Linked DNA regions of Sphingobium yanoikuyae. The protein of the gene in region 1 interacts with the protein of each later gene in a pairwise test. Links are inferred from orthologs where the notes say so. Each region holds a gene or a part of one and is shown in the gene's direction. Other genes may lie near its edges.

The links.
Region 2: the proteins of rlmB (region 1) and U0025_RS10190 interact in binary tests that used the Escherichia coli proteins (3 or more experiments, as listed by UniProt). The link is inferred for Sphingobium yanoikuyae from one-to-one orthologs.
Region 3: the proteins of rlmB (region 1) and tsaE interact in binary tests that used the Escherichia coli proteins (3 or more experiments, as listed by UniProt). The link is inferred for Sphingobium yanoikuyae from one-to-one orthologs.

What each region holds. Positions count from the first base shown.
Region 1 is NZ_CP139979.1:5,118,464-5,128,459, reverse strand. The notes cover bases 4,387-7,166. They hold rlmB (23S rRNA (guanosine(2251)-2'-O)-methyltransferase RlmB), read left to right. Parts: upstream 4,387-5,296; coding sequence 5,297-6,037; downstream 6,038-7,166. Other genes in these bases: U0025_RS23900 (2Fe-2S iron-sulfur cluster-binding protein), read right to left, coding at 6,900-7,166; U0025_RS23905 (hypothetical protein), read left to right, coding at 6,123-6,890; U0025_RS23920 (DMT family transporter), read right to left, coding at 4,702-5,022; U0025_RS23925 (glycoside hydrolase family 3 N-terminal domain-containing protein), read right to left, coding at 4,387-4,540. Outside these bases: katG (catalase/peroxidase HPI), read right to left, coding at 1-2,123; more of U0025_RS23925, read right to left, coding at 2,255-4,386; more of U0025_RS23900, read right to left, coding at 7,167-7,217; U0025_RS23895 (DNA-3-methyladenine glycosylase family protein), read left to right, coding at 7,294-7,923; U0025_RS23890 (YidH family protein), read right to left, coding at 7,963-8,595; U0025_RS23885 (DUF4136 domain-containing protein), read right to left, coding at 8,609-9,145; U0025_RS23880 (hypothetical protein), read left to right, coding at 9,439-9,636; U0025_RS23875 (hypothetical protein), read left to right, coding at 9,833-9,996. UniProt on the Escherichia coli protein: Specifically methylates the ribose of guanosine 2251 in 23S rRNA.
Region 2 is NZ_CP139979.1:2,223,059-2,233,211, reverse strand. What follows is about bases 4,290-7,226. They hold U0025_RS10190 (bifunctional ADP-dependent NAD(P)H-hydrate dehydratase/NAD(P)H-hydrate epimerase), read left to right. Parts: upstream 4,290-5,030; coding sequence 5,031-6,422; downstream 6,423-7,226. Other genes in these bases: U0025_RS10185 (class I SAM-dependent RNA methyltransferase), read left to right, coding at 6,419-7,226; U0025_RS10195 (hypothetical protein), read left to right, coding at 4,675-5,031; U0025_RS10200 (N-formylglutamate amidohydrolase), read left to right, coding at 4,290-4,623. Also shown: U0025_RS10215 (electron transfer flavoprotein-ubiquinone oxidoreductase), read left to right, coding at 1-1,390; U0025_RS10210 (tetratricopeptide repeat protein), read left to right, coding at 1,416-3,032; U0025_RS10205 (4-(cytidine 5'-diphospho)-2-C-methyl-D-erythritol kinase), read left to right, coding at 3,050-3,910; more of U0025_RS10200, read left to right, coding at 3,907-4,289; more of U0025_RS10185, read left to right, coding at 7,227-7,624; U0025_RS10180 (type III PLP-dependent enzyme), read right to left, coding at 7,788-8,981; U0025_RS10175 (carboxynorspermidine decarboxylase), read right to left, coding at 9,242-10,153. UniProt on the Escherichia coli protein: Bifunctional enzyme that catalyzes the epimerization of the S- and R-forms of NAD(P)HX and the dehydration of the S-form of NAD(P)HX at the expense of ADP, which is converted to AMP.
Region 3 is NZ_CP139979.1:2,116,433-2,126,346, reverse strand. The notes cover bases 3,064-5,761. They hold tsaE (tRNA (adenosine(37)-N6)-threonylcarbamoyltransferase complex ATPase subunit type 1 TsaE), read left to right. Parts: upstream 3,064-4,039; coding sequence 4,040-4,483; downstream 4,484-5,761. Other genes in these bases: U0025_RS09735 (nucleotidyltransferase family protein), read left to right, coding at 5,463-5,761; U0025_RS09740 (aminoglycoside phosphotransferase family protein), read left to right, coding at 4,480-5,466; U0025_RS09750 (sensor histidine kinase), read left to right, coding at 3,064-4,032. Also shown: ahcY (adenosylhomocysteinase), read left to right, coding at 87-1,505; more of U0025_RS09750, read left to right, coding at 1,684-3,063; more of U0025_RS09735, read left to right, coding at 5,762-6,170; double-strand break repair protein AddB, read left to right, coding at 6,163-9,141; double-strand break repair helicase AddA, read left to right, coding at 9,122-9,914. UniProt on the Escherichia coli protein: Required for the formation of a threonylcarbamoyl group on adenosine at position 37 (t(6)A37) in tRNAs that read codons beginning with adenine.

The sequences.
Region 1 (9,996 bases):
GAGCCGAAGATCAGGTCGACCGGGGTCGCCGTCCACTTTGCCGCGCCGCTGGCCCGGTCCTTGCCGTCATAGAGGCCCGGCGTCGCCGACTTGCTCCACACCGTGTCCATCGTCAGCAGGTTGACGAAGAAGTCGTTGCTGAGCGTGCCCGGACGGGTGGTCAGCACGCCATTTTTCGATCCGCCGCTATTGGCACCCAGCGCACGCATGCCGCCGACCAGCACGGTCATTTCCGGCACGGTGAGGTCTAGCGCATCGGCCTTGTCCACCAGCGCATCGGCCGGGCTGACCTCTGCCTTGGGGCCATACCAGTTGCGGAAGCCGTCCGCCTTGGGCTCCAGATAGGCGAAGGAGGCGACATCGGTCTGTGCCTGCGCGGCGTCGACCCGGCCCGGCGTGAACGGCACAGTGATGCTGTAGCCTCCCTTCTGCGCCGCCTGCTCGACTGCGGCGTTACCGGAGAGGACGATGAGGTCGGCCATCGACACCTGATTGCCGGACTTGGCGAAATCCTTCTGGATCGCGGTCAGCTTCGCCAGCACCTTGCTGAGTTCCGCCGGATCGTTGACCGCCCAGCCGCGCTGCGGGTCGAGCCGCAGGCGCGCGCCATTGGCGCCGCCGCGCATGTCGGTGCTGCGGAAGGTCGCGGCCGAGGCCCAGGCGGTGCGCACCAGTTCCGGCCCGGTGAGGCCCGACGCCAGTATGGCGGCCTTCAGCTTGGCCTGATCGGCGGCGCTGACGGGGGCGAAGCTCGCCTTGGGCAGCGGATCCTGCCAGCTATAGGTTTCGGACGGGATGTCCTTGCCGAGATAGCGGGCCTGCGGCCCCAGATCGCGATGGGTCAGCTTGAACCAGGCGCGGGCGAAGGCCTTGCTGAACAGCTCGGGATTCTTCTGCCAGCTTTCCAGCACCTTGCGGAAACCGGGATCTTCCTTGAGCGCGATGTCGGTGGTGAACATGATCGGCGCGTGCCGCTTGTCCTTCACATGCGCGTCGGGGACCATGTTGGCGGTGGCGGGATCGGTCGGGATCCACTGGGTCGCGCCGGCCGGGCTCTTGGTCTTCACCCAATCGAAGTTCAGCAGATTGTCGATATATTGGGTGGTGAACTGGGTCGGCGTGGCCGACCAGGCGCCTTCCAGGCCCGAGGTCAGCGTATCTTCCGCATTGCCCTTGCCGCACTTGTTCTTCCAGCCGAAGCCCTGATCCTCGATGCCGGCGGCGGCGGGTTCCGCGCCCAGGCATTCCTCCGGCTTCTTGGCGCCATGCGCCTTGCCGAAGGTGTGGCCGCCCGCGATCAGCGCCAGCGTTTCTTCGTCATCCATCGCCATATTGCCGAAGGCGCGGCGGATGTCGGCGGCGGCGCCCTTGGGATCATGATTGGCGCCGGGGCCTTCGGGGTTCACATAGATGAGGCCCATGGTGGTCGCGGCAAGCGAGCGCTTGAGCGAACCGTCGGGATTGGAGCGCTCGGTGCCCATCATCTTGGTTTCCGGCCCCCAATAGACGACGTCCGGCTGCCAGGCATCGATGCGGCCGCCGGCAAAGCCCACGGTCTTGAAGCCCATATCCTCCAGCGCGACGTTGCCGGACAGGACCATGAGGTCGCCCCAGCTGAGCTTCCGGCCATATTTCTGCTTGATCGGCCAGACCAGGCGGCGGGCCTTGTCGAGGCTGACATTGTCGGGCCAGCTGTTGAGCGGATCGAACCGCTGTTCGCCGCCATCCGAGCCGCCGCGGCCGTCACCAACGCGATAGGTGCCGGCGCTGTGCCAGGCCATGCGGATGAAGAAGGGGCCATAATGGCCATAGTCGGCCGGCCACCAGGGCTGCGAGGTCGTCAGCACCTTGCGGATGTCGGCCTTGACCGCGTCCAGGTCGAGGCTGTTGAATTCCTTCACATAGTCATAGTCGGCGCCATAGGGATTGGCGCGGGTCGCCTCATGCTGGCGCAGGGCGGTGAGGTCGAGGCGGTTGGGCCACCAGTCCTTGTTGGTCATGCCGCCCGGCTTTTCGGTGACGACGGGCGCGGCAGCGGCGGCTGGCTTGGTCTCGGCGGCGAGCGCCGGGCTGGCGAGCAGCGCGCACGCCAAGGCGAATGTGGAAATGCGGGTCGTGGACATGTTTCTCTCCCCTGTCCTGTTCTGCCTGTTCAAGGCGCGAAAAGGGGTAGTCCTGCGCGGCGGCGGATCGAAACGAATCGATTCCGTCACAGTGATCGGATTTTCCTATGAGAGAGGGTGGATCGGAGAGTTCAGCCTTTTGGTGGCGGAGAAGTCGGCACCGCCGCGTAGAGGGTGAACTGGCCGTGCAGGCCGCCGGTCGAGGATTGGCCGACCCACAGGTCGAACAGGCCCGGCTCGGCGATACGGCGGTTGCCGGCGCCGACAAATTCGAGGTCTGTGCGCGACAAGGTGAAGCGGACCTGGGTGGAATCGCCCGGCGACAGGGTCACGCGCTGGATGCGCTTCAGTTCGCGGATCGGGCGGGTGCGGCTGGCGACGCGGTCGCGGATATAGAGCTGCACCACCTCGCTGCCCTTGCGCTTGCCCTTGTTGGTGAGGCGCACGGTGATCTCCACCGCGCCGTCCCAGCGCAGCGCGGTGTCGGAGAGCTTCAGGTCGCTGAGGGCGAAATCGGTGTAGCTGAGGCCATGGCCGAAGGGGAAGCGGGCGCTGTTGTCGGTGGTGGCATAGCGCGCCTTATATTCGGTGCTGCCATTGTCCACGGTCGGTCGGCCGGTCGACTTGCGGTCGTAGAAGAAAGGCTCCTGCCCGCTTTCCCAGGGGAAGCTGACCGGCAGCTTGGCCGAGGGATCGACCTTGCCGAAGAGGATGTCGGCCAGCGCATGGCCGGTTTCCGACCCCAGGAACCAGGTCGCCAGCAAGGCCTGGGCATTGGCGACACCGTCATGCAGGGCCAGCGCGCGGCCATGGCGCAGCAGCACGATGACCGGCTTGCCGGTGGCGGCGATCGCATCGGCCAGCGCCTGTTGCGAGGACGGCAGCTCGATCATCGTGCGCGACTGCGCCTCGCCCGACATCGCCTGGGATTCGCCGACCGCCAGGATCACCACGTCCGCCGCCTTCGCCGCCGCGACGGCACGGGCGATCCCGTCCTTGATCGGGCCGTTGACCGCGCAGCCCAGTTCGACCGTCAGCTTCGCGGGATCGGGCATCGCCGCGCGCAGGCCGGTGGCGATGTCGATGCCCTTGTCGGGATCGCCGTAAAAGGCCCAGGGGCCATAGAGATTGGCCTTGTCCTCGCCGAACGGGCCGATCAGCGCGATCTTCTGCCCGGCAGCGGGATCGAGCGGCAGCACGCCATCATTCTTGAGCAGCACGACCGATCGGGCCGCCGCCTCGCGCGCCAGTGCATGATGGGCGGGCGTGCCGATGCGCGCCTTTTCGACCTCTTCGTCGAGCGAGCGATAAGGATTGTCGAACAGCCCCATCGCGGTCTTCACATAAAGGATGCGGCGCACCGCGACATCGACCGTCGCCATCGGCACCGCGCCGCTCTTTACCAGATCGGGGATATGGCGGATATAGAGGCCGCTCTGCATCGACATGTCGACCCCGGCCAGCACCGCGAGGCGGGCGGCGTCGCGCTCATCCTCGGCAAAGCCATGGGCGACCAGTTCCTCGTCGGCGGTGTAATCGGAGAAGACGAAGCCGCGAAACTGCATCTCGCCGCGCAATATGTCGGTCAGCAATTCGCGGTCGGCGGTGGCGGGCACGCCGTTAATTTCGTTGAAGGCGGCCATGGTGGTGAGCGCGCCGGCGGCAAAGGCCTTGCCGAAGGGCGGCAAATGGGTTTCGCGCAGCGTCTCGTCGCTGATGTCGACGCTGCCATATTCGAGGCCCGCCGCGACCGCGCCATAGGCGGCGAAATGCTTGGGACAGGCGAGCAGCGAATCGTCGCGGCGCAGGTCGCGCCCCTGAAAGCCGCGAATCCGCGCCGCCGACAACAGGCCGGTCAGATAGACATCCTCGCCTGCGCCCTCGACCACCCGGCCCCAGCGCTGGTCGCGCGCGACATCGACCATCGGCGCGAAGGTAAGGTGCAGGCCCGCCGCCGTCGCCTCCACCGCCATGACCCGCGCCGTCTTTTCCACCAGCATGGGATCGAAGCAGGAAGCCTCCCCCAGCGTCACGGGAAAGATGGTCTTGAGCCCGTGAATCACGTCGCCGGCCAGCAGCAGCGGGATGCCCAGGCGGCTGTTCTTGACCGCCATCTCCTGCGCGCGACGCGCGCCGGCAACGCCGATACCGTTGAACAGGCAGCCGACCCGGCCCTTGCGAATCTCGTCCGCCAGACGCTTCTCGTCCTGGATGCCGGCCGCCGGGTTGGGTGGGTTGAAGGGGCGGAAACTGTCGGCGAGGCAGGTCATCTGCCCGGCTTTTTCCTCCAGCGTCATCTTCGCGATGAGGTCATCGACGCGGGCAACGTCGGCCTGCGCCAGCGCGCGGCGGGGGATACCAAGGGCGAGGACACCGCCCAGGGTGCGGATCAGGAGGTCGCGGCGATCAAGAGTCATGCGGGAGAGAGCGTAACCGGGGAAGAATGAACGGGGCTTGTCCGAAGACAAACGGACTTGCGCCGATTTTGTTGCGCTGCGGCAATAAGCCTGCGGCGCGGCGCCCCGATCCCGCGATCAGGCCATGCGCCGAATCATGTCGCGCGAATTAGGAGTAGCAATCACGCCTGGGCCGACAATTTGGTACCGACCACGCCGATCACGATCATCGCCATGAAGCCGATCTGGGCCATGTTGACCCGATCGCCATAGAGAATCATGCCGCCGATGATGACGCCCACGGCGCCCAGGCCCGTCCAGATCGCATAGGCGGTGCCCGCCGGCAGATCGCGCATCGCCAGCGCCAACAGGCCCATGTTGAGGAAGCTGAGGCCGATCGGCACGGCCGATGCCTGCCAGCTGCCGATAGTTGCGGCCCATTTCAGGCTCAATGCCCAGATGATTTCGGTGAATACGGCAATGCCGAGAATGACCCAGGCCAAGCGGCGTTCCTCTTGCGGTAACGGGCTCGGCTGGAGCGGCGCGCGGACCGGAAACCCGAAAGAGGCGGCGCGCCGATGAGGGCAGTGGTGGACAGGGCTGGATTCGAACCAGCGTACGGAAACCCGGGCAGATTTACAGTCTGCTGCCTTTAACCACTCGGCCACCTGTCCAGTGCCCTACGCGGTGGAAATTTGCTGTCCCGCCGCGCTGGAGGCGGCTCAATGGCGAATGGAGGCTTGCCTGTCAATGGGGTGATGTGAAAAGAGCGAAAACATGAAAAGAGGACATCGTACCGGCAAGCCGAAAGGCGCCTTCCCCCGCTTCTACGGACGCCATGCCATCACGGCTGCGCTCGCCAATCCGAACCGCGTCGTGCGCAAGATATGGGGCACGCGCGAAGCGATCGGCGCGCTCGATCTGCCGCCCGTGCTGCCGATCGTCTATTCCGACGTCGCCGACATGGGCCGCATGGTGCCGTCGGATGCGCCGCATCAGGGCATCGTCGCCGAAGTCGAGCCGCTGGACGATGTCTGGCTGGGCGACGTGCTGGAACAGGGACGAGACGACCAGCGCCCGATCCTGGTGCTCGACCAGGTGACCGACCCGCATAATGTCGGCGCGATCCTGCGTTCGGCCGCCGCCTTCGACGCGCTGTGCATCGTCACCCAGGACCGGCATGCGCCGCCCGAATCGGGCGTGCTGGCCCGCGCCGCGTCGGGCGCGCTGGAAACCGTGCCCTGGGTGCGGGTGGTGAACCTGGCCCGTGCGCTCGAAGAGATTGCCGAAGCTGGTTACTGGCGCATCGGCCTGGACGGCGACTGCGACACCGTGCTGGCCGACGCGATCGGCGAATCGCGCGTCGCGCTGGTGCTGGGCGCCGAGGGCGAAGGGCTGCGCCACAACACCATGGCGCATTGCGACATTATCGCTAAGCTGCCGATCAGCCCGCGCATGGAGAGCCTGAACGTCTCCAATGCGGCAGCGATCGCCCTGTACGCCGCCACCAGCCGGTAAGCGGCCGCCGGGCACCATCTTGCGACGATGTGGGTAGGGCGCCCTGCCCCGCCCATATCGTCGCGCAGACGAACGGGGGTTCGCCATGGTCCTATTGTCCCGCGCGGCGGGCGCACTGGCGGCGCTGCTGATGCTGCCCGGATGCCTGGTGACCCCCGGCAGCTTCACCTCCACCCTCGACATCCGCGCCGACCGCAGCTTCGCCTTTGCCTATAAGGGCGAGATATTGGCGTCGGACATGGACAAGGCGCTGGGCGGCCTGAACAGCGATGCGGAGGAGGATCCGCTGGAAGGCGTCGCCCCGCCCGAGGGCGAGGAGGCCGTGCTGCAGAAGGTGGTGCAGAGCCAGAGCAAGACGCCCACCCCGCCCGCCGAGCCCCAGTTCGACAAGGCCAGCGGCGACGATGCGCAGATGCAGGCGATGGCGAGCGCGCTCACCAAGGAAAAGGGGTTCCGGTCGGTCCAGTATCTGGGCGATCACAAATTCGCGATCGACTATGCGATCAGCGGAAGGCTGGACCATGCCTTCCTCTTCCCCTTCAACATCGACGCGCAGATCGTGCTGCCCTTCGTCGCGGTGGAAATGCGCGGGGCGGACCGGGTGCGGGTGAAGGCACCGGGCTTTTCCAACGGTTTCGACAAGAGCCAGGGGCCGGCCGGCATGGGCGGCGGATCGGGCGACGCGGCGGCCAAGGCGCTGAACGGCACGTTCACGCTGACCACCGATGCAGAGATCGTCAGCCAGAATCAGGAAGATGGCGCAACCACCGTGCCGGAGGGCAAGCGCATCACATGGACCATCACGCCGCTGACCGGCGATGCGCCGGCCGCGACGTTGCGGGTCAGGCCCTGAAATAAGGGATCAGTCTTCCGGCGCGATGGTGACGCGCAGACCGTCAAGCGCATCGCTCAGCACGACCTGACAGGACAGGCGGCTGGTCTCGTTGCGATGATCGCTGCTGTCGAGCAGGTCATTCTCGTCCTCGCTCATCGCCGGCAGGGCGTCGGCAAAGGCCGGGTCGACATAGACATGGCAGGTCGCGCAGGAGCAGCAGCCGCCGCACAGCGCGAGCAGTTCGTCAAAGCCATGGTCGCGAATGACTTCCATCACCGAGAGACCCTTGTCCCCCTCAACAGTCTGTTCGGCACCATCACGGTTGACCACGATCAGCTTCGGCATCTACCCATTCCTTTTGGACTTATCCCCGCCGCTCTGACCGACAGCGACGGCGAAATCAAGGGCTGGACAGGCGGACATGGTAAGCACGGCGGAAGAATTGCGCGTCAGCCTGGACTTCATCGCTGCGGCGGAGCCGGCATTCGGCGCGGCGATCGCCAGCGTCGGTTATCCGGTGCCGCGCGTGCGCGAGCCGGGCTATGAGACGTTGCTGCGCACCATCGTCGGCCAGCAGGTCAGCGTCGCCTCCGCCGCAGCGGTCTGGCGCAAGCTGGAGGCGGAGCTGGGCGTGGGCTGCACACCCGAAGCGCTGCTGGCGCGCGATTTCGATGCGTTGCGCGCCTGTGGCCTGTCGCGGCAGAAGCAGGGCTATGCCCGCAGCCTGGCCGAACTGGTCGTGGACGGCACGCTGGACCTGCATGCCCTCCCCGCCGACGATGAAGTCGCGATCGCGCAACTGGTGCAGATCAAGGGGATCGGCCGCTGGTCGGCGGAAATCTATCTGCTGTTCGCCGAAGGCCGCCCCGACATCTGGCCGGCCGGCGACCTGGCGGTGCAGATCGCGGTCGGGCGGATATTGGGCCTGGGCGAGCGGCCGAGCGAGAAGCTGACCCGCGATCTCGCCGAAGCATGGCGGCCGCATCGCGGCGCCGCCGCGATCATGGCCTGGCACCATTATAATAGCGGGCAGGACATGCTGCAGAGCTGAGACGCCGCGGGGCACAGGCCCCGCCCGCCTGCCCGCGCTTCAGCCCAGCAGGGCGATGTTGAAGACGATGCCCAGCACCGCCGCCAGCGCCAGCGCCAGCAGACACAGCGCAATCACCAGCGTCACCGAGATCGGGAAGCGGCTGTCGGAGTGAATCAGGCCATCCTCCGTCATGATCTTGCGCCGATCCCGCAATTCGGTCGCGAACTGGACATGGCGCACGATGCCGCCGGCCAGCAGCACGATGCCGAACACCAGCAGCGCCACGCCGAAATTGCGCGGCGCGTTGACATTCTGGATGCTGCCCGCGTCCTGCATCTTCTGGAATGCCTGGTTGATGGTGAAGCCGAAGCCGATGAGGGACAGCGCGGTGCGCATTTCCGACATCAGGGTCCGGTCCGCGCTCATCCGGGTGCGCTGGAACGACATGCCGGTCCGGCGCATCGACATTTCAGTGCGATGCCCGGACAGGTCGGTGCGATATTCGGACAGGTCGGTGCGATGTTCCGACAGGCCCGTGCGATGGCGCGACAGGCCGGTGCGGAAATGCGAATAGGCGGTCGATGCCCCTTCGGGATCGCTCATGTCGACCGACGGAATGGGCGGCACGGGCTCGCCCACATTGCGGGCCGGACGGATGGGCGCGCCCCTGGGTTCCTGCGATTCGGCCATATGCCCCCTCCTGTCAGTTCGGCTTGATCGGCGGCGGGAAATTGGCGAGCACGGCGGTCACCGCCTTGTCGATTGTCGCCTGGTCGGGGCTCTTGCGGCTGACCTCCTGCGTGGCCGTGCCGTGCCAGACCGGCTGTTTCGTCCCGGTGTCATAAATGTCGACCGTCAGCGTGCCGTCGGTCACGTTGCGCACATCGACATTGCGATAGCCGCCCCAGCCGGCCCACCCGCCCCAGGGACGATAATAAGTGGCGTAGGGACCGAAATCGGTTACCTCCACCCGGTCGCGGGCGCCCAGGGTAAAGCCGATGGCAAATTCGCCGGGGTTGGCCTGGCTATAGCCCCGCGCCGCGAGGGCGGTGTCGATCGACGCCTTCACCCGCTGGAACAGCAGCGGGTTCATGCCCTGCGGCACATTGATCGACGCCCAGCTATAGCTGCGATAGCTGGCGAAATTGGCGGCGGGATCGGCATCATAATTGACCCGCGGCGTGGTGGCACAGCCTGCCAGCGCCAGCAGCAGACCCGTGACGAATATGCGCCTGATCATATCGCGACCTCCCTTTGAATATCCCTGGGCATAGCCAAGCGGACGCCGGGCCAGCCATCGGGATTCTCCCCTAGGGACCGCCCCGGATATCCCTAACCAATGGCGTAAAGCGGCGCCCGAGAGCCGCGGTCGGACCAAAGCGGGACGATCGCCCGACCCCCGGAAAATCCGCTATGGCGCGATGCCCGCGAATGCGCGATCATCCCTTATTCCAGCGTTCGGACGGGTGAGTCGCGGCGCCAATCGCGAAACTTTTCCTGCCGATCGCAGCCCAGCAGAGGGAGCTGTGTGCGATGGTAAGAGACTGGCCTGCAATGGTCGCAGCGGGCGCCGGCATTTGTGTGGCACTGGCCACGGCAAGCAGCATGGGCACGCCGCAGGATGCAACCCCCACCGTCAGACTGGCGCCACCGGCCATGCCCTGGCTCGACGATCTGACCGCGGACAAGCCGGCGGCGCGCGCCGGGCAGCAGCTCGCCAGCAACCGCTAGCGCGGCCATCATCCGAGCCGGACGGGCCTGTGTTGAACAGGCTGACGGATTCACGCTGAACCGGCCTGCGCTGAACCGGGAAACATTCGGCCGAGGCGGCACCAACGCCTGCCCAGCTCGCCTGCACAACCCTGCCCGGCGGCACGCCCCTGCCCCGGCGGCGGAATGCCAGCCTTCCTCATGATCGGGAGTATCGATGGATTTCCTACGCCTGTTCCAGTCGCTGGAAGAATTTCTCTATGAGGCGATGAGCTGGCTGGTCTTCTATCCCCGCACCCTATGGCGGACCATCCGCCACCCGATCCAGATGCTGCGCTATTCCGACAAGGAACTGGAGGATGCGCCGGACCAGCAATTTAC
Region 2 (10,153 bases), 2.9 Mb from region 1 along the record:
TTGGGTCTTGTCCAAGGCGGGCAAGATGGCGATGCCGCACATCATGACGCCGGGCTGGATGCACAATAAGGGTACCTATACCGGATCGCTGGGCAATCTGTGCCGCTGGCTGGCCGAGCAGGCCGAAGGTCTTGGCGTCGAAATCTTCCCCGGCTTCGCCGCTGCCGAAATCCTCTACAATGAGGATGGCAGCGTGAAGGGCGTCGCGACCGGCGACATGGGCATTGCCCGTGATGGCGAGCGCAAGGCGGACTATCAGCCGGGCCTGGAACTGCACGCCAAATATACCTTCTTTGCGGAGGGCGCGCGCGGCCACCTGACCAAGATCCTCAAGCGCCAGTTCGACCTGGAGGCCGATTGCGAGCCGCAGGTCTATGGTCTGGGGATGAAGGAATTGTGGGACATCGATCCCGCCAAGCATCAGCCGGGCCTTGTCATCCATACGCAGGGATGGCCGCTAACTGACGCATATGGCGGCGGTTTTCTCTATCATCAGGCCAATGGCCAGGTTGCGCTCGGCTTCGTTGTCGGGCTGGGCTATCGCAACCCGCACCTTTATCCGTTCGAGGAATTCCAGCGCTGGAAGCAGCATCCGGAAATCCGCAAGTTCCTGGAGGGCGGTCGCCGCGTTTCCTATGGCGCGCGCGCGATCAACGAGGGCGGCTGGCAGTCGATCCCCAAGCTGGTCTTCCCCGGCGGTGCTCTGATCGGTTGCTCGGCCGGCTTCGTCAACGTGCCGCGCATCAAGGGCAGCCATACCGCCATGAAGTCGGGCATGCTGGCCGCCGAGGCCGCGTTCGAGGCGATCCAGGACGAGCGCGCGCGCGACGTGCTGCACGATTATGAGGATCGCCTGCGTTCCAGCTGGATCGCGGACGAACTGAAGCTGGTGAAGAATGCCGAGCCGCTGCTGGCCAAGTTCGGCAACACCATCGGCACGCTGCTGGCGGGCATCGACATGTGGATGCGCACGCTCAAGATCGGCCTGCCTTTCACCATGAAGCACAAGCCCGATTGCGAGAAATTGTGGCGCAAGGACCAGTGCGAGAAGATCGCCTATCCCAAGCCTGATGGCGTGATCAGCTTCGACCGTCTGTCCTCTGTGTTCCTGTCGAACACCAATCATGAGGAGGACCAGCCGGTCCATCTGCAGCTCAAGGATCCGTCGGTCCCGATTTCCTACAATCTGCCCCTTTATGACGAGCCGGCTCAGCGTTATTGTCCTGCCGGTGTCTATGAAGTGGTCGGTCTGGAAGAAGGGGAGCCTCGCTTCCAGATCAACGCGCAGAATTGCGTCCACTGCAAGACATGCGACATCAAGGACCCGACCCAGAATATCAACTGGGTCGTGCCCGAGGGCGGTGGAGGACCGAATTATCCGAACATGTAGGGGCCTGATTCCAGGACTGTTGCTGATGCTGCCGGCTGCGGCCGGCGCATCGGTTGATCCCGATATGGCCTTGCATGCCTATGCCCGCGCGCGCCTTGCCGATGGTGAAGGCGCGTTGGGCGTTGCGGTCGACAGCTATCGTGTGGCCCTCGCCGGCGATCCGACGAGCCTCGCCATTGCCCGCCGTTCCTATGTGCAGGCATTGGAAAGTGGCGACATGCCGCTGGCGCTGCAATCGGCCGCATTGCTGGATGAGGGCGGCATGCTGCCGCGCGACGGCACCTTGCTGCGGATTTGCGACGCATTGGGCCGCAAGGATTGGGCGACGGCGCAGACCTTCACCGATCGCCTGGTGGAGGAGGGCAATTTCTCCTTCCTCGCCCCGATCGTGCAAAGCTGGATATCGCTGGGCCAGCGCCGCTATGTGGCGCCCGTCATCGACAGCAAGGACAAGTTCGGCGCGCTGGGCGCCCGCTATCTTGACGAACATGTGGCGTTGCAGGCCATGGCGCGGGGCGACAAGGAAGAGGCCATCGGCGCGATGCGTCGCGCCTTGGCCTTGCGCGTGACGGACGACGAAGCGCTGCGCCTGACCTTCGCCGCGCAACTGGCCGGGCGCCGGGCGAAGGCGGATGCCCTGGCCCTGCTGCCCGCCGATGAGGCGAGCTTCGCCAAGGCCCGTACGGACGTTGCCCGCGGCAAGGTGCCGGGAGCGATTGCCGCGCCCTTCACACCCAGGCAGGGCTTTGCGCAATTGTTGGCCCGCCTCGCGGTCGACATCGCGTCTGATGAAACGGGCACGGCGCTGGGCATTCGTCTGGCGCGGATCGCGACCTTTGCCGATCCGGCCGCTGCCGAGCCGCATCTGGTGGCGGCGAAACTGCTGGTGGCGGGTGATCTTGCCAATTATGCGGCGGCGGAAGCGCGCAAGGTGCCGGCGACTGGCTGGTATGGCGCGCTCGCCCAGGCGGAACTGGTCGAGGCACTGGCGGCATCAGGAGATCGCGACGGCGCGATTGCACTGGCACAGAGCCTGGCATCGGCTCTCAACGCTGAGCCGGAACGCCTTGTAAGGCTTGGACGATTGCTGGCAGACTCCGGTGATTTCGACGGCGCTGCGTCGGCCTTTCATCGTGCGCAGGCGGGCTATTCGGCGGACAGCCTGCCCTGGGCGCTGCTGCTGTTTGAAGGCAGTGCGCTGGAGCAGGGCAAGCGGTGGGACGAAGCCCGTGCGGTGCTCGAAAAGGCGGCCGTCATGGCCCCGAATGAACCGGTCATCCTCAATTATCTCGGCTATGCCCAGATCGAACGGCGGCAGAATGTCGATGTGGCGCTCGACCTGCTGAAAAAGGCGAGTGCGCTCAAGCCCCAGGATGCCTCGATCACGGACTCGCTTGGCTGGGCCAAGTTCGTGACCGGGGACGTCAAGGGCGCTGTCCCGGTGCTGGAACGCGCCGCAGCCGGAGCGCCCGGCGATGCGACGATCAACGAGCATCTGGGCGATGCGCTGTGGACCGCCGGTCGCCGCTACGAAGCCCGCTATGCATGGCGCGCAGCGGCCGTCTTCGCGGAAGGGGATGTCGCCAACCGGCTTGACGCCAAGGCCCGTGAAGGGCTGAAACCCGAATATGCCGCGCCCTGAGATTGCATTGAAATTCTGTGAATATATCTGATCAACTAACTGAAATTGCTTATGCAAAGGTCAATCTTGCCTTGCATGTGCGAGAGCGTCGCGCGGATGGCTATCATGCGCTGGAAAGCCTGTTCGTCTTTGCCGAGGATGGGGACATTCTCCGCGCCGGGCATCGCGACGATGGCGTTATCACGCTCGCCGTGGAAGGCCCTTGTGGTGCTGGCCTGAGCGGCGACGAGGACAATCTGGTCATGCGAGCGGCGAGAAGTCTTCAGGCGGCCACCGGGATAACGGCCGGCGCCGATATTCGGCTCGATAAGCGACTGCCGGTTGCGTCGGGTATCGGTGGCGGTTCGGCGGATGCGGCTGCGACGCTACGCCTGCTGATGCGTCTCTGGAATATCACCGTGGAAGGCGCTGTATTACAGCAATTATCCCTGTCGCTTGGCTCGGACGTGCCGGCCTGCTTGGCCAGTACCACGCAGTTGGTGCGCGGCCGTGGCGAACTGCTGGAGGCGCAGGCACTGGATGACCTGTCGTGCCGGCCGATGCTGCTGGTCAATCCGCGGGTCGGCGTGTCGACGGCATCGGTCTTTGCCGGCTGGGACAGGATCGATCGTGGCCCGCTCGATGCTCGGAATATTGACGGGCTTGCGCGCGCCGGCCGCAATGATCTGGAGGCGCCGGCCCGGCTGTTGGCGCCGGTGATCGGTGATGTGCTGCAGGCATTGCAGGCGCAAGCTCCCCGGCTGGTGCGTATGTCCGGGTCGGGCGCGACCTGTTTCGCGTTGTTCGATGACGGGCAGGCAATGACGCAGGCCGCGACGGCCCTCCGCCATGATCATCCGGATTGGTGGGTGATGGAAACGAGGATCAGGACATCATGAGCGAAGCCTTCATCACCGTGCGCGAGGGCGATCTCGACCTGCTGATCATCGTCGATCATGCCTCGGCCCATGTCCCCGACGATATCGACTTGGGCATCGATCCGACGCTGCTTCGTGAACATATCGCGATCGACATCGGCGTGGCGGAGGTCAGCCAGTTGCTCGCGGCGCAACTGAACTGCTCGGCGATCCTGGCCGGTATCTCTCGCCTGGTCATCGATCTCAACCGCGAAGAGAATGCGCCTGGCCTGTTGCCGGTGATGAGCGACGGCCATGCCATTCCGGGTAATCGGGACGCTGATCTGGCCGAACGGATGCGTCGCTTCCATCATCCCTATCATCATCAGGTGGCGGCCATGCTTGACGGCATGACGTCACCCTTCATCCTGTCCGTGCATAGTTTCACGCCGCGCCTGGCGAGCGATCCGGCGCAGCAGCGGCCCTGGGATATCGGCATTCTCTATAATCAGGATGATCGGGCGGCGCGGATCGCCATTCCGATGCTGGAGGCGGCCGGCCTGAATGTCGGCGACCAACTGCCCTATTCGGGGCAATTGCTCAACGCGACCATGAACCGCCATGCGGAAGCCAATGGCATCCCCTATCTGGGGATCGAGATGCGGCAGGATCTGGTTGACGAGGCTGCGGGGCAGCGCCGCTTTGCCGATCTGCTCGGACCGATCGTGCTGGAGTGCCGTAACCGACTGAGTTGATGGTCGGGCCTGGCGCGCCGGGTTATAAGGATGTCGAAAGGGGATGTTCTGATGGGGCTGCGATTGTCTGGCGCATTATTGCTGGCGGGGCTGGCCTTGGCGGGATGTGACGGCAAGGGCGGCGGGAGCGGGGCGATCGCCGATGACGAAAGCTTGACCGACTGCGCGATCGGCAAGGGTGATTGGTCGCGGGCCTGCGGCGTCGAACGCGAGGGCGACATGCTGACCCTGCGCCATCCCGATGGCGGGTTCCGGCGGCTCAGGATCGTGCAGGACGGGCGTGGCCTGGTTTCGGCCGATGGCGCCGAGGAGGCGAAGCTCACCATTATCGACAAGGGGCTGGTCGAAGTGACGATCGGTGCCGACCGGTATCGGCTGCCCGCTACCGTGGCGGCCAAGCCGAATTGATGGTGCCCGACCCGATATTGACGGCAGAGGCCATGCGCGCGGCCGAGCAGGCGGCTTTTGATGCTGGTGTCGATCCATATGCATTGATGGAACGGGCGGGGGCTGCGGCGGCGCAGATCATCTGGCGTGCCGGGCATCGACGCGATGCACTGATCCTCTGTGGTCCTGGCAATAATGGCGGTGATGGCTTTGTTATCGCGCGTATATTGCGCGAACTGGGCGTGCCGGTGCGGGTCTCCTCCCTGGGGGACAGCCGAACCGCATCGGCCCAGCGGGCCAGGGCATTATGGGACGGCCCGGTAGAGGCGCTGGCCGATGCCGCGCCGGCGGCACAATTGGTCGACGCGCTGTTCGGCACGGGGCTGACGCGCGGCCTGGATGCGGCGGTGGCGGACCGATTGGGCGAATTGGTGGCGCATGCCAATCACAGCTATGCGATTGATCTGCCCAGCGGGGTGGGGACGGATGATGGCCGGCTATTGTCGGCGGTGCCGAAGTTCGACGTGACGATCGCATTGGGCGCATTCAAGCCCGCGCATCTGTTGCAACCGGCGGCTAGTCTTATGGGAAAGCTGGTGCGGGCGGACATTGGCCTCGCCATGCCGCAGGACATGCATATGCTTGCACCGCCGCAGCTTCGTGCGCCTGACGCTGCTGCGCATAAATATAGCCGAGGTCTGGTCGGGGTTGTCGGCGGTCTTATGCCGGGCGCGGCGGCGCTGGCGGCAGCCGCGGCGGCCCATTCCGGTGCTGGCATGGTGAGGCGCTATGACGCATCGCCTTGTGAGGCCGGGCCACATGCCATCGTTCATCAGCAGGTTGAGGATGAGGCTGTCCTGAGCGACGCTCTTTCCGACCCTAGGCTGGCGGCCGTGCTGGTCGGTCCGGGATTGGGTCGGGAGGATGGGGCGCAGGCGCGGCTTGATGCAGCGCTGGCATGCGGACGGCCGCTGGTGCTGGACGCCGACGCGCTCACCTTGCTCGCAGGAAGGGCGGCTACCCATGTCCCGGCCGGATCGATCCTGACCCCGCATGAGGGCGAATTCGTCCGGCTTTTCGGCGATCTGCCGGGCAGCAAGATCGATCGGGCGCTGGCCGGTGCGCGCATGGCGAGCTCGGTTGTGGTCTACAAGGGTGCGGACAGCGTGATCGCCGCGCCGGATGGCCGGGTAGCCGTGGCGCGGAGTGCTTCGACCTGGTTGTCGACCGCTGGCACGGGCGATGTGCTGGCGGGGCTAGCCGCCGGGCGACTGGCCGTGACCGGCGATCCGTTTCGCGCGGCGTGCGAGGCGGTCTGGCTGCATGGGGAGGCCGCACGGCGAGCCGGGCCGGCTTTTGTCGCGGATGATTTGCTTGCCGCGCTTCCAGCCGCTATCGGCTCGCGGCTGTGACCCAAGATAATGATCTCATCCTCCGCATCGCCGCCAAGGGCGATGGCGTCACCGCCGATGGGCGGCATTTCGCACTGGTAGCACCGGGCGACCGGATCGCTGCCGACGGCAGCATCATCGCTGGCCCGCATCATGTCGACGCGCCCTGCATCCATTTTCCCGGATGCGGTGGCTGCGAACTGCAGCAGATCGACGAGCCGAGCCTGGCTGATTTCGTCAGCGCCCGCGTGACCGGCGCGCTGGCCGGGCAGGGCGTAGTGCCGCAGATGGTGCTGCCGGCCCATGTTTCGCCACCGCGCACGCGTCGCCGTGCCTCGCTGCGTGCCGCGCGGCAGGGCAAGCGGATCACCATCGGCTTTGCCGAGCAGGGCAGCCATGTTCTGGTCGACCTGACGATGTGCGAGATACTGGATCCGCGCCTGTTTGCACTGATCGCGCCGCTGCGGACGATGCTGCTGACCTGCCTGCCCGACAAGCGCGCCGCGCATGTGCGCATGTCGCTGACCGATCAGGGCGTCGACCTGCTGCTGGAAGGCGTGAAGGTCGAGGGGCTGGCGGCGGACGAGGCGCTGGGCGATTTCGCCCGCGGGCACGCTCTGGCACGGCTGACCATCGACCAGGGCGATGGCCCGGAGACGCGGTGGGAGCCGGAACCGGTGACCGTCAGCTTTGGTGGCGTCGCGGTCGGCTTTCCGCCCTATTCCTTCCTGCAGGCGACACCTGATGGCGAGGCGGCGCTGGTGAAGGCAGTGCAGGATGCGCTGCCGGCAACCGGGGCTGTCGCCGACCTGTTCTGCGGTCTCGGCACCTTTGCGCTGGCGATCGGCGCCAATCGGCCGGTCTATGCGGCGGAGGGCGCGCGCGATCTGGTGCTGTCGCTCAAGCTTGCCGGCCATCGCGCGCAGCGGCGCATGGTGGCGGATCATCGCGATCTGTTCCGCCGGCCGCTGACGCCCGAGGAACTGAACCGCTTTGCCGCCGTGGTGATCGATCCGCCCCGTGCTGGTGCGCGCGAACAGGCGATGCAACTGGCGCAGTCGACCGTGCCGCTGATTGCCTATGTCTCGTGCAATCCGGGCAGCTTTGCCCGCGATGCCGCGCATCTGGTGGCGGGTGGCTATGTGCTCGACAGCGTCATGCCGGTCGGCCAGTTCCGCTGGTCGACCCATGTCGAACTGGTCGGGATTTTCCGGCGCCCCTGAGCGATTTCCTGCGAAGTTCACACCGTCGTTGAGGGGGCAAATGCCCCAAAGAAAATCCCTCGCTGCGAGGGGGCGGCAGCGAGGGATATAGTCTTTCGTTCGATCCTCGGCCTATGCGGGCCGTTGGACGGGCATCCTCTCCTAAAGGGGAGCGACGCCCGTCTTAACCGAGCTTGATGACAGTTGCGCGACGACGGGCCGGCAGCGTTTCGGCATAGAGGCTGGCCATCGGCTCGTCCGACACTTCGATCGTCGATTCCGAGGTGAAGCCGTTGAAGCCGGTACGCATCGCCGCGCCATAGGCGCCGAGCATGCCGATCTCGATATAGTCGCCGACCTTCACGTCCGCCGGGAGCATGAACGGGCCGACCATATGGTCCATGTCGTCGCAGGTCGGGCCATAGAAGGAGAAGCCTTCCAACTCTTCCTCGCTCTCATCCTCGCGCAGCAGGGCGACGGGGAAGCGCCAGCCGATATGCGCGGCATCGAACAGCGCGCCATAGGCGCCGTCGTTGATGTAGAGTTCCTGGCCACGGCGGCGTTCGACGCGCACGATGATCGAGCTATATTCCGCCGACAGCGCGCGGCCGGGTTCGCACCACAGTTCCGACGAGTAGCTGACCGGCAGGCTTTCAAAGCCGCGATGGATCGCCTCGAAATAATTTTCGAGCGCGACCGGCTCCATACCCGGATAGATGGACGGGAAGCCGCCGCCGACATCGATGATGTCGACCGTGACGGCTGCGTCCACGATCGCGGCGCGCACGCGCTCGATCGCATCGCTATAGGCCTGGGGGCTCATCGCCTGGCTGCCGACATGGAAGCAGATGCCCAGCGCATCGGCGGCCTGACGGGTTGCCATCAGCAGCTCGCGGGTCTCGCCCAGCTCCGCGCCGAACTTCGACGCCAGGCTGAGTTCCGAATGTTCGGACGAGACGCGCAGACGCACGCACAGCTCCAGATCGGTCGCATCACCGGTGGCGCGCATGATCTTTTCCAGCTCGTCGATCGTGTCGAGCGAGAAGGTGCGCACGCCATGGACATGGTACGCTTCTGCGATCGCTTCCTCGGCCTTGACCGGGTGCATGAAGCAGAGCTTGGCCTTGCCTTCGAGCGTTTCGGCAACGAGACGCACTTCGGCGATCGAGGCCACGTCGAAATGCGTGATGCCCGAATCGAAAAGCGTACGGATCAGATCAGGAGACGGATTCGCCTTGACTGCATAGAGCGAGCGACCCGGAAACTTCTCAGTGAAGAAACGGGCGGCCCGAGCTGCGGCTTCGGGACGGATCAGCGTTACCGGTGCTGCCGGTGTGAGGGCGGTCGCTACCCCCAGCGCGCTATGATGCTTGTGCAACTCAAGGGACCTCCAGTGTAGTTCAGGGCGAAAAAGCTGCCTTGCGGTGGAAGTCCCATGGGGCAGCGAGCGGCCGATATATGCGGTGGGGTCCCCCCTGTAAAGCGCATATGAAAATTTTGTTGCGCAGCCCGCTATGAAACGTGCGTCATCCTGGATGGGTCGTTGAAAAGGCAGGATATTTCGGCCGGACGAAAGATAGTTTCCGCAAAATTAACGCGGAATTTCACACGCCCGGCCGGACAGAAACAGGAATGGAATCAGGACAGGCGGCTCTTGAAATCCGCGTAGGAAAAGCTGCGGATTTCCCGGAGTTCATCGCTCTGGGAATTCCACAGCCAGATGGCGGGCAGGGGCACGCCGTTGAAGGTGTTGGTCTTCACCATCGAATAATGGGCCTGGTCCAGGAAGGCGATGCGGGCGCCCGGTTCGGCGCCGCCAGGCACCCGATAATCGCCGATGATATCGCCCGCCAGGCAGGATGGACCGCCCAGGCGCGTGACCGGGCCTTCGTCCTGCTCATGCAGCATGGCGGGGCGATAGGGTGCCTCGATCACGTCGGGCATGTGGCAGGTGGCGCTGATGTCGGTGATCGCGACGGGCATGCCATTGTCGATCACGTCGAGGATCTCGCCGATCAGGATGCCCGCATCGAGCGCCATCGCTTCGCCCGGCTCGATATAGAGTTCAAGCCCGGTCTGCGCCTTGATCGCCTGAAGGAAGGCGATCAGCTCGTCGATCTGGTAGTCGGCGCGGGTGACATGGTGGCCACCGCCGAAGTTCAGCCATTTGAGGCCGGCGACATGGGGCATGACGAACGGCTCGATCGCCGCCCAGGTGCGCTGGAGCGGCAGGAAATCCTGTTCGCACAGATTGTGGACGTGGAGGCCGTCCACCTCCTCCAGATGCTCGGCGCGCAGCTGGTCGATCGGGAAGCCAAGGCGGCTGTGCGGCTGCGAGGGGTCATATTTGGGTACCTCGCCCTCCGGGTGGAGCGGATTGATGCGCAGGCCGATGTCGAAGATGCGACCTTCTGCGCGCGCGGCGTCGATCACCGGCTTCATGCGGGCGATCTGGCCGGGGCTGTTGAAGATCACATGGTCGGAAATCTTGAGGATTTCGGCGAGATCATCGGGCTTGTAGGCAGCGCAATAGGTCGCGACCTCGCCCTG
Region 3 (9,914 bases), 3.0 Mb from region 1 along the record:
CTTGGCGGCGATTGGTAAAGCCCGACCATCGCCGCCGCCTTCCTTATGCCGGCGGCCGGTCAATTTCTAATGATGGAGACAGGCTCGTGGCCACCGTACCCGCTGACAAGGCGCAGGATTATGTGATCGCCGATATCGGCCTTGCTGCCTTTGGTCGCAAGGAAATCGAGATCGCCGAAACCGAAATGCCCGGCCTGATGGCTCTGCGCGCCGAATTCGGTGCGTCGCAGCCGCTCAAGGGCGCGCGCATCACCGGTTCGCTGCACATGACGATCCAGACCGCCGTGCTGATCGAGACGCTGACCGCGCTGGGCGCGCAGGTCCGCTGGGCGACCTGCAACATCTATTCGACGCAGGACCATGCCGCCGCCGCGATCGCCGCGTCGGGCGTGCCGGTCTTCGCCGTCAAGGGTGAGAGCCTCCAGGAATATTGGGACTATGTCGAGCGCATCTTCGACTGGCACAATGACGACAGCGGCGTCTGCAACCTGATCCTCGACGATGGCGGCGACGCCACCATGTTCGCCCTGTGGGGCGCCCGCGTCGAAGCCGGCGAAGAGCTGTTCACGCCGTCGAACGAGGAAGAGGAAATCTTCTGCGCCGTGCTGAAGCGCGTGCTGGCTGAGCGTCCTGGCTTCCTGACCAAGACCGTCCAGTCGATCAAGGGCGTGTCGGAAGAAACCACCACCGGCGTGCATCGTCTGTATGAACTGTCGAAGAAGGGCAAGCTGCCTTTCCCGGCAATCAACGTGAACGACAGCGTCACCAAGTCGAAGTTCGACAACCTCTATGGTTGCAAGGAATCGCTGGTCGACGCCATCCGTCGCGGCACCGACGTCATGCTGGCTGGCAAGGTCGCCTGCGTTGCCGGTTTCGGCGATGTCGGCAAGGGTTCGGCCGCATCGCTGCGCAACGGCGGTGCCCGCGTTCTCGTGACCGAAATCGATCCGATCTGCGCCCTGCAGGCCGCGATGGAAGGCTATGAAGTCGTGACGATGGAAGAAGCCGCGCCGCGCGCCGACATCTTCGTCACCGCCACCGGCAACGAAGGCGTTCTGACCGTCGATCATATGCGCGCCATGAAGAATATGGCGATCGTGTCGAACATCGGTCACTTCGACAGCGAGATCGAAATCGCCGGCCTCGCCAACATGAAGTGGACCGAGATCAAGCCGCAGGTCGACGAAGTCGAATTCCCCGATGGCAAGAAGATCATCGTCCTGTCGAAGGGCCGCCTGGTCAACCTGGGCAACGCCACCGGCCATCCCAGCTTCGTGATGTCGGCCAGCTTCACCAACCAGACGCTGGCGCAGATCGAGCTGTGGACCAAGAGCGAAACCTACGGCAACGACGTCTATGTCCTGCCCAAGCATCTGGACGAGAAGGTCGCCGCGCTGCACCTGGAAAAGCTGGGCGTGAAGCTGACCCAGCTCAGCCAGCGTCAGGCCGACTATATCGGCGTGCCGGTGGAAGGCCCGTTCAAGCCGGACCATTACCGCTACTAAAAATTGGAAAGGGGGAGGCCATCCTCCCCCTTTTACCTTATCCGATGCCCGGACCATGCTGTGCCGGGCATTCATCATATCTGGGCGCTTTCCGCCGGCGCCAAGTTGCGTTAGGCCCGTGGCCATTGGTCTGTATGAACGATAAACAACTGGTCGCGAACGGGATGGGAATGGCGCAATGGGGTCTATGAGCCCGCTTGCCACTTTGTTGCTGGGCACGGTGATGGCCGGCTGGCTGGGGGCTGCGATATGGGCGCTGATCACGGGTCAGCGCATGCGCCGCGCAGGCATGCAGGCGCAGGGGAAGCTTGATCGACTGACGACGCTGCTCGCGTCGGCGCCGGCTGCGCCCGTCATCATTCATCCCGACGGCCGGATGGAGGCCGCCGACCGGCTGGGCAAATGGCTGGGCCGGGACCGCGTACCGACCTTCGTGTCCGAACTGACGGCGCCCGATGGCGGGCTTGAGCCGGCCGATGCGGCTGCACTGGGGCGCGAGATCGGCGCCGCACAGAAAGCGGGCAAGAGTTTTTCGCTGCCGATCCGGGGCAGCGGCTCGTCGCGCACGCTGCTGGTTCGCGGTGCGCCCGCCGGGCCGGCGCTGGCCGCCAATGGCGGCGTCGTGCTGTGGATCTTCGACGCGACCGACAGCCAGGCGGAGATCCAGGCGCTGAGCGCGACCGTCGGACAATTGCGCGAGGCGCTGGAGGCGCTCGCCGGACTGGTGGAAGCGGCGCCCTTCCCGATGTGGCACCGCACGCCCGACCTGCGCCTGAGCCTGGTCAACAGCGCCTATGTCCGCGCCGTCGACGGCGCTGGCGCCCATGACGTGATCATGAACGGCACCGAACTGGTCGAGAATGTGAACGGCTTCAGCCCGCAGGACGCCGCAGCACAGGCGCTCGACGAGGGCAATTCTCTTGCCCGTATCGTTCCGGCAACGATCGACGGCGAACGGCGGACGATGCGCGTCGTCGACGTGCCGCTGGGCGCGGCCGGTGTCGCAGGTTTCGCGATGGACCAGCATGAACTGGAACAGGCGCGGGTCGAGCATCGTCGGCTGGAAGCGGCGCAGCGCGATCTGCTCGATCGTCTGTCGGCCGGTGTTGCGCGCTTTGGTCCCGACCGGGCGCTGCGTTTCTGGAACCAGCCCTTCATCAGCCTGTTCGGCCTGAAACAGGAAGCGCTCACGGATGCACCGCTGTTCGAGCGTGTGCTCGATCAGATGCGCGATGCCCGCCGCCTGCCGGAAAATCGTGACTTCCCGGCCTGGCGCGCGGAGCGGCGCGACTGGTTCCTGTCGCCTGATCCGCTGGAGGAAAACTGGCTGCTGGTCGATGGCACGCATTTGCGCGTCTATGCCCAGCCGCTGCCCGACGGTGGCCTGTTGCTGATCTTCGAGGATCGGACCGAGCAGGTGCAATTGTCGAGCGCGCGCGATACGCTGCTGCGGGTGCGGACAGCGACCTTCGACAATCTGTTCGAGGCGATCGGCGTCTTCTCGTCGGATGGGCGCCTGCATCTGTGGAACAGCCGTTTCCGCACAATCTGGGACATCAGTGAAGAGGCGCTGGGCAAGCATCCCCGCATCGATGAGTTGATGCGCGCCGTGCAGAGCCGGCTTGCCAAGCCGCAGCAGAGCAATCTGGTGCGCGAACTGGTCCGCGCGGCAACGGTCGAGCGCAAGCAGCGTGTCGGCCATGTCGGCTTTGCCGACGGGCGCATCTTCGAATTTGCCGCCATTCCGCTGCCGGATGGCAATGCGCTGTTCACCATGCTGGATGTCACCGACAGCCGGCGGGTCGAGCAGATGCTGCGCGATCGCAATGAGGCGCTGGAACAGGCCGACAAGGTCAAGACCGCCTTCGTCACGAACATGAGCTATGAATTGCGCACGCCGCTGACGACCATAGCCGGCTTTGCCGAGATGATGAGCGCGGGCTATGCCGGCGAACTCAGCGACAGTGCGGTCGAATATGTGAACGGCATCCTGCAGAGCACCGGACGCCTGTCGATGCTGATCGACAATGTGCTCGACCTGACCCAGGGCGAGGCCGGCACTTTGCCGATCGAACGCAGCGAGGTCGATCTGGCGGCGCTGGTGCGCGCCAGCGTCGCGCGCATCGACGCCGAGGCAAAGGCCAAGGGGATCGATCTTGCCGTTACCCTGCAGGATACGCTGGGGGTGATCCAGGGCGATGCACGCCGGATCGGCCAGGCGGTCGATCATCTTCTGGAAAATGCGGTGCGCTATTGCGGCTCGGGCGCACGGGTGCTGTTGCATGGCGATGGCGGTCCCGATCTCGCCCGCCTTGTCGTGTCGGACAATGGCCCCGGCATCGATGCCACCCGGCAAGCCACGATCTTCGATGCGATCAGCCGCGCCGAACAGAATCGCAAGGGCGCGCGCGCGACGATCGGCCTGCCGTTGGTCAAGCAGTTGGCACAAGCCCATGGCGGCACGTTCGAACTGGTGTCGGAGCCGGGGCAGGGAACGATGGTCGTGATCGAGCTGCCGCGTGGCTGAGCTGGATATGATCCTGGAGGGCGAGGGTGCTCAGCTCGATCTGGGCCGACGACTGGCGAGCCATGTCCGCATCGGCGACGTCATCGCGCTGGAAGGCGGCCTTGGCGCCGGCAAGACGACGTTGGCGCGCGGCCTGCTGGAGGGGCTCGGCCTGGAAGGGGAGGCGCCCAGCCCCAGCTTCGCGATTGTCCAGCCCTATGACATTCCCGATGTCCGCCTGCCGGTCGCCCATGTCGATCTCTACCGGCTTGATGATGCGGAGGAAGCGGCCGAGCTGGCGCTCGACGAATATCTGCAGGACAGCCTGCTGATCATCGAATGGCCCGACAGGCTGGGCGATGGGCTCTGGTCGCACGCCCTGTTTCTGACCATCATGATCGAGCCGGATGGCGCACGGCGCTTGACAGCGCGCGTGCCCGACGCTTGGACGGACCGATGGTCACAGATATGATCCCCCCCGCAACCGCCCCCGCTTTCCTCACGCAGGCGGGTTGGGATGGCGCCGCCATCGTGCCGCTTGCCGGCGATGCCTCCTTCCGTCGTTATTTCCGCGTGGTCGACGGCGGCCGCCGTGCCGTGCTGATGGACGCGCCGCCGCCGCATGAAGATCCGCGTCCGTTCATCGTGATTGCTCAGCATCTGCTGGGTCAGGGCTTTGCCGCGCCGGCAATCCTGGCGCAGGATCTGACGCAGGGCCTCGTCCTGATCGAAGATTTTGGTGACGAGCGCCTGAAGGAGCATGTCGAGGAGGATCCGGCGGGTGAACTGGCGGTCTATCGCCGCGCGATCGATCTGCTGGCCGACCTGCACAAGCTGCCCGCAGCGGATGTCCCGCCCTATGACCGCGCGGTCTATCAGCGCGAGGTCGGGCTGCTGACCGAATGGTATTGCCCGGCGCTGGAGCTGGATGTCGATGCCGACGCATATCATGCGGCCTGGGACGCGGTGCTGCCGATCGCCGAACAGTCGGCAAGCCCTGTCGTCACCGTGCTGCGCGACTATCATGCCGAAAATATCATGCTGATTGACCGGCCCGAAGTGCGAGGCCTGGGCCTGCTCGATTTTCAGGACGCGCTGGCCGGCCATCCGGCCTATGATCTCGTCTCGCTGCTGCAGGATGCCCGGCGCGACGTGTCGCCCGAACTGGAGGCGGCGATGCTCGCCCATTATCATGCGGTCGCCAATCCGCCGGCCGATTTCGATGCCGCCTATGCGGTGCTGGGCGCTCAGCGCAACGCCAAGATCATCGGCATCTTCACCCGCCTTTGGAAGCGCGACCACAAGCCGCGCTATCTGTCCTACCTGCCGCGCATGTGGGGGCTGCTGGAACGCGATCTCGCCCATCCGGCGCTGGCGCCGGTGAAGGTCTGGTTCGACGCCAATATCCCTGCCGACAAGCGCCATCATGCGCTCGCGGAGTTTGCCCAGGCATGATCGATACCGCCATGCTCATGGCAGCAGGCCTCGGCAAGCGGATGCGGCCATTGACCGCAACGCGGCCCAAGCCGCTGGTAAAGGTCGCCGGCAAGGCGCTGATGGACCATGCGCTCGATCGGCTCGCGGCCGGCGGCATCAAGACGGTGGTGGTCAATGTCCATTATCTTGCTGACACGGTCGAGGCGCATCTGAGGACGCGCAAGGACATGGACTTCCGCATCTCGGACGAGCGGGCCAAGCTGCTGGAGACCGGCGGCGGGCTGATCCACGCCAGGCCACTGCTCGGCGACAAGCCGTTCATCTGCGCCAATAGCGACAATCTGTGGATCGATGGCCCGGCCGAAACGCTGGGCATGATGCAGCGGCTATGGGATCCCGAACGGATGGACGCGCTGCTGCTGCTGGTGCCGCTGGCGCGGGCCAATTGCCATAGCGGACCGGGCGATTTTCATATGGATGCCAATGGCCGTCTGACCCGGCGCAAGACCGCCCACGTCGCGCCGTTCGTGTTCACCGGCGTCCAGATCCTCTCGCCTCGCTTGCTGGTCGATCCGCCGGCGGATGTCTTTTCGACGAACATCTTCTGGAACCGTGCGATCGCGGCCGGGCGTCTCTATGGCGCGGTGCATCAGGGGCTGTGGTTCGACGTGGGCACGCCGCAGGCCATTCCCGTCGTGGAGTCGATGATCGCCCATGGGTGACCGGACCAAGCCGGCGCTGTACACCATCCCGGCGCACCGCGCCTTCGCCGACGCGCTGGTCGCCGGCATATTGGCGCAGCAAGGAAGCGATCCCGTCCGCCTGGCGCAGGGCATGATCCTGCTCCCCAGCAATCGCGCCGTCCGCGCCGTCAGCGATGCCTTTGTCCGTCGGGCCGAGGGCGGCCTGCTGCTGCCCCGTCTGGTCGCGCTGGGCGATCCGGAACTGGGCGAGGAAGTTGGCGGCGCGCTCGATCCGCTGTGGGAAGGCGATGCCGTTCCCGCCGCCATCCCGCCGATGCGACGGCAGATGATCCTTGCGCGCATGGTGCAGGATGCTGGCGGCGCGGCCGATGCCGGCCAGGCGCTGCAATTGGGGCAGGCGCTCGGCGCCGTGCTCGACCAGATGCAGGTGGAGCGGGCGCCGCTCGATGCGCTGTCGAAGCTCGACCTGATCGAGGGGCTGTCGAGCCATTGGGAAAAATCGCTCGACCTCTTCTCCATCCTGATTGCCCGCTGGCCGGCCGAACTGGCGCGGCTGGGCTTCATCGACCTTGCGGATCGGCGCAATCGCCTGTTCGATCGGGTCGCTGCACGTTGGGCTGAGGCCCCGCCGCCGGGCTTCATCGTCGCGGCCGGCATCAGCGCCACCGCGCCGGCGATCGCGGGGCTGCTGCGGCGGATCGCCGAACTGCCCAACGGCCAGGTGGTGTTCGCCGGGCTCGACCAGAATTTGGACGAGGACGCCTGGGCGGCGATCGGTCCGTTCCCGCCCGATCCCGTCACCGGCCGCAGCGCAGCCGGGCATGAGACCCATCCGCAATATGCTCTGAAGCGTCTGCTCGACCGGATGAGCGCCAGCCGCGAGGATGTCGCCCAGTGGCGCTGGGGCAGCGAGCATGATGCCCGCGCCGTACGCGGCCGCAATATTTCCAACGCGATGCTGCCGCCGCGCCTGACCAGCCGCTGGCGCGACCTCAAGACCGCCGACCGCTCGCTCGCCGGGGTCGAGGCGCTGGAGGTGGCGACGCCGGGCGAAGAAGCGCAGGCCATTGCCATTGCGCTGCGTGAGGCGCTGGAAACGCCCGAACGCACCGCCGCGCTGGTGACGCCTGACCGGCAGCTCGCCGTGCGCGTCTCCGCCCATCTGCGCCGCTGGGGCATAGAAGCCGACGATTCCGCCGGTCAGCCGCTCTCCCGCCTGCCGCCCGGCACCCTGCTGATCGCGATGGCGGAGGCGGCGGCCGAGCGCTTTGCGCCAGTGGCGCTGCTGACCCTGCTCAAGCATCCGCTGGTGATGCGCGGCGAGATGCGCCTGCCCTGGCTGGAGGGCGTGCGCCAACTCGACCTGCTGCTGCGCGGACCGCGTCCACAGGCGGGGCTGCGCGGCATCGACCTGCTGCTGGAGCCGCGCGAGGGTGATGACCGGCAGAAGGAGCTGCGCGCGCAGGCTCGCGCCTGGTGGCCCTGCGCGCGCGATCTGCTCGAACCGCTGGAAGCCGCCTTCGCGCTCGCGCCCGATCTGGCGGGACAATTGGCGGCGGTGCGCGAACAGGCCGGAGCGCTCACCAATGACGCGCTCTGGGCCGGGCATCAGGGCCATGCCGCGGCCGACCTGTTCGCCGAGATGGAGGCGGCCGCCACCGAAGGGCCGCGTCAGGCCGATATCCGATCGCTGCCGGCGCTGCTCGACCATATGCTGGGCGGCGTGTCGGTGCGCCCGCCGCAGGGCGGGCATCCGCGCATTGCCATATTGGGCCTGGTCGAGGCGCAACTGGTGCAGGCGGACCTGATGATCCTGGGCGGCCTCAACGAAGGTAGCTGGCCGGGCCTGCCGTCGCCCGATCCCTGGCTGGCGCCGCGCATCCGCCGCGAACTGGGCTTGCCGGGCCTGGAAACCCGGATCGGCCTTGCTGCGCATGATTTTGCGAGCGCGCTCGGCGCCCCGCATGTCCTGATCACCCGTGCCCGGCGCGGCAGCGGTGGGCCGGCGATCGCCTCGCGCTTCTGGCTGCGCCTGAAGGCGATGGCAGGGCCGCAATGGAAAACCGCTGATCGCTATCGCCTGCTGGCCGATGCGCTGGACCTGCCACCTAGCCACCGGCCGTCCGCGCGCCCCGCGCCGGTGCCCCCGCTCGCCGTCCGTCCGACCCGCATCCCCGTCACCGATGTCGACCGGCTGAAGGCCGATCCCTTTGCTTTCTATGCCCGGCGTATCCTGAAGCTCAATCGCCTCGATCCGGTCGATGCCGATGCCGGCCCGGCCTGGCGCGGCACGGTCGTGCATGAGATATTGGAGCATTGGGCGCAGGGCGGCAGCCGTGATCCGGCCGATCTGGAGGCGCGCGCCCGCGCCATGTTCGCCCGGCCCGATGTCCATCCGCTGCTCCGCGCCCTATGGCAGCCGCGCCTGATCGAGGCGATCCGCTGGATCGCGGCCGAAGTGGCGAAGGATCAGTCCGCGGGCCGCCATATCCTGGCTGTGGAGACCGAAGGGAAAGCAGAGATTGCCGGCGTGCTGCTGACCGGCAAGGCCGATCGCATCGACCGGATGCCCGATGGCAGCATCGGCATCGTCGACTACAAGACCGGCAAGCCGCCCAGCGCGAGGCAGGTGCGCGGCGGCTATGCGCTGCAATTGGGCCTGCTCGGCCTGATCGCGGAATCCGCCGATGGCGCCTTTCCCGGCGTGGCCGGCGCGCGGGTGGCGGGCAGTTTCGAATATTGGTCGCTCGCCAAGAAGGGCGACGCCTTTGGCTATCGCGAGAGCCCGGTCGATCCGATGGGCAAGCGCGACAAGGTGGTCACCGCCGATTTCACCGCCTTCGTCTACGACCAGTTCCGCGACGCGGCCGAAACCTGGCTGACCGGCGCTGCGCCCTTCGCCGCGCAGGTCAATCCGGAAGTGGCCAATTATGGTGATTATGACCAACTGATGCGGCTGGAGGAATGGTATGGGCGCGACGATGGCTAAAGGCTCCAGCCCTTTGCAACCGCTGGCCGGCGCGCAGGCGCTGGCCGCTGCGCCCGACGCCCATGTCTGGCTGTCGGCCTCCGCCGGCACCGGCAAGACCCATGTGCTGACCGCGCGTGTCTTCCGCCTGCTGCTGCAGGGTGTGCGGCCGGAAAATATCCTCTGCCTGACCTTTACCAAGGCTGGCGCGGCGGAAATGGCCGACCGCATCCATGATCGGCTCGCCACCTGGGTGCAGGCCGAGGAACGCGATCTGTTCAACGATCTGGAAGCGCTGGGCGAAGAGAGCGGACCGGAAGCGCGCGACCGCGCCCGCCGCCTGTTCGCCGAAGTGCTGGAATCGACCGGTGGCGGCCTGCGCATCCAGACCATCCATGGCTTCTGTCAGCAATTGCTCGCCTCCTTCCCGCTGGAGGCGGATCTCGCCCCCGGCTTTCGTCCGCTCGACGCACGCGAACAGGGTGTGCTGGCCCGCCAGACGCTGGCCGACATGGTCATCCGCGCCGAGGAACTGGGCGATGGCGACCTGATCGACGCGTTGCAGGCTTTGAGCCTGCGACTGGGAGAGGGGGCGGCCGAGACTTTCCTGCTGCGCTGTGCCGCGCGCCTCTCCGCACTGACAGAGCTACCCGGCGATATCGGTCCCTGGCTGGCGCGCGAACTGGGCTTGCCCGAAGGCGATATCGACGCCTGGGTGGCGGAACAGTGCAGCGACGCCATGTTCGACATGCGCAGCCTCGCCTGGGTGGCGCAGGCCAATGCCGACTGGGGCA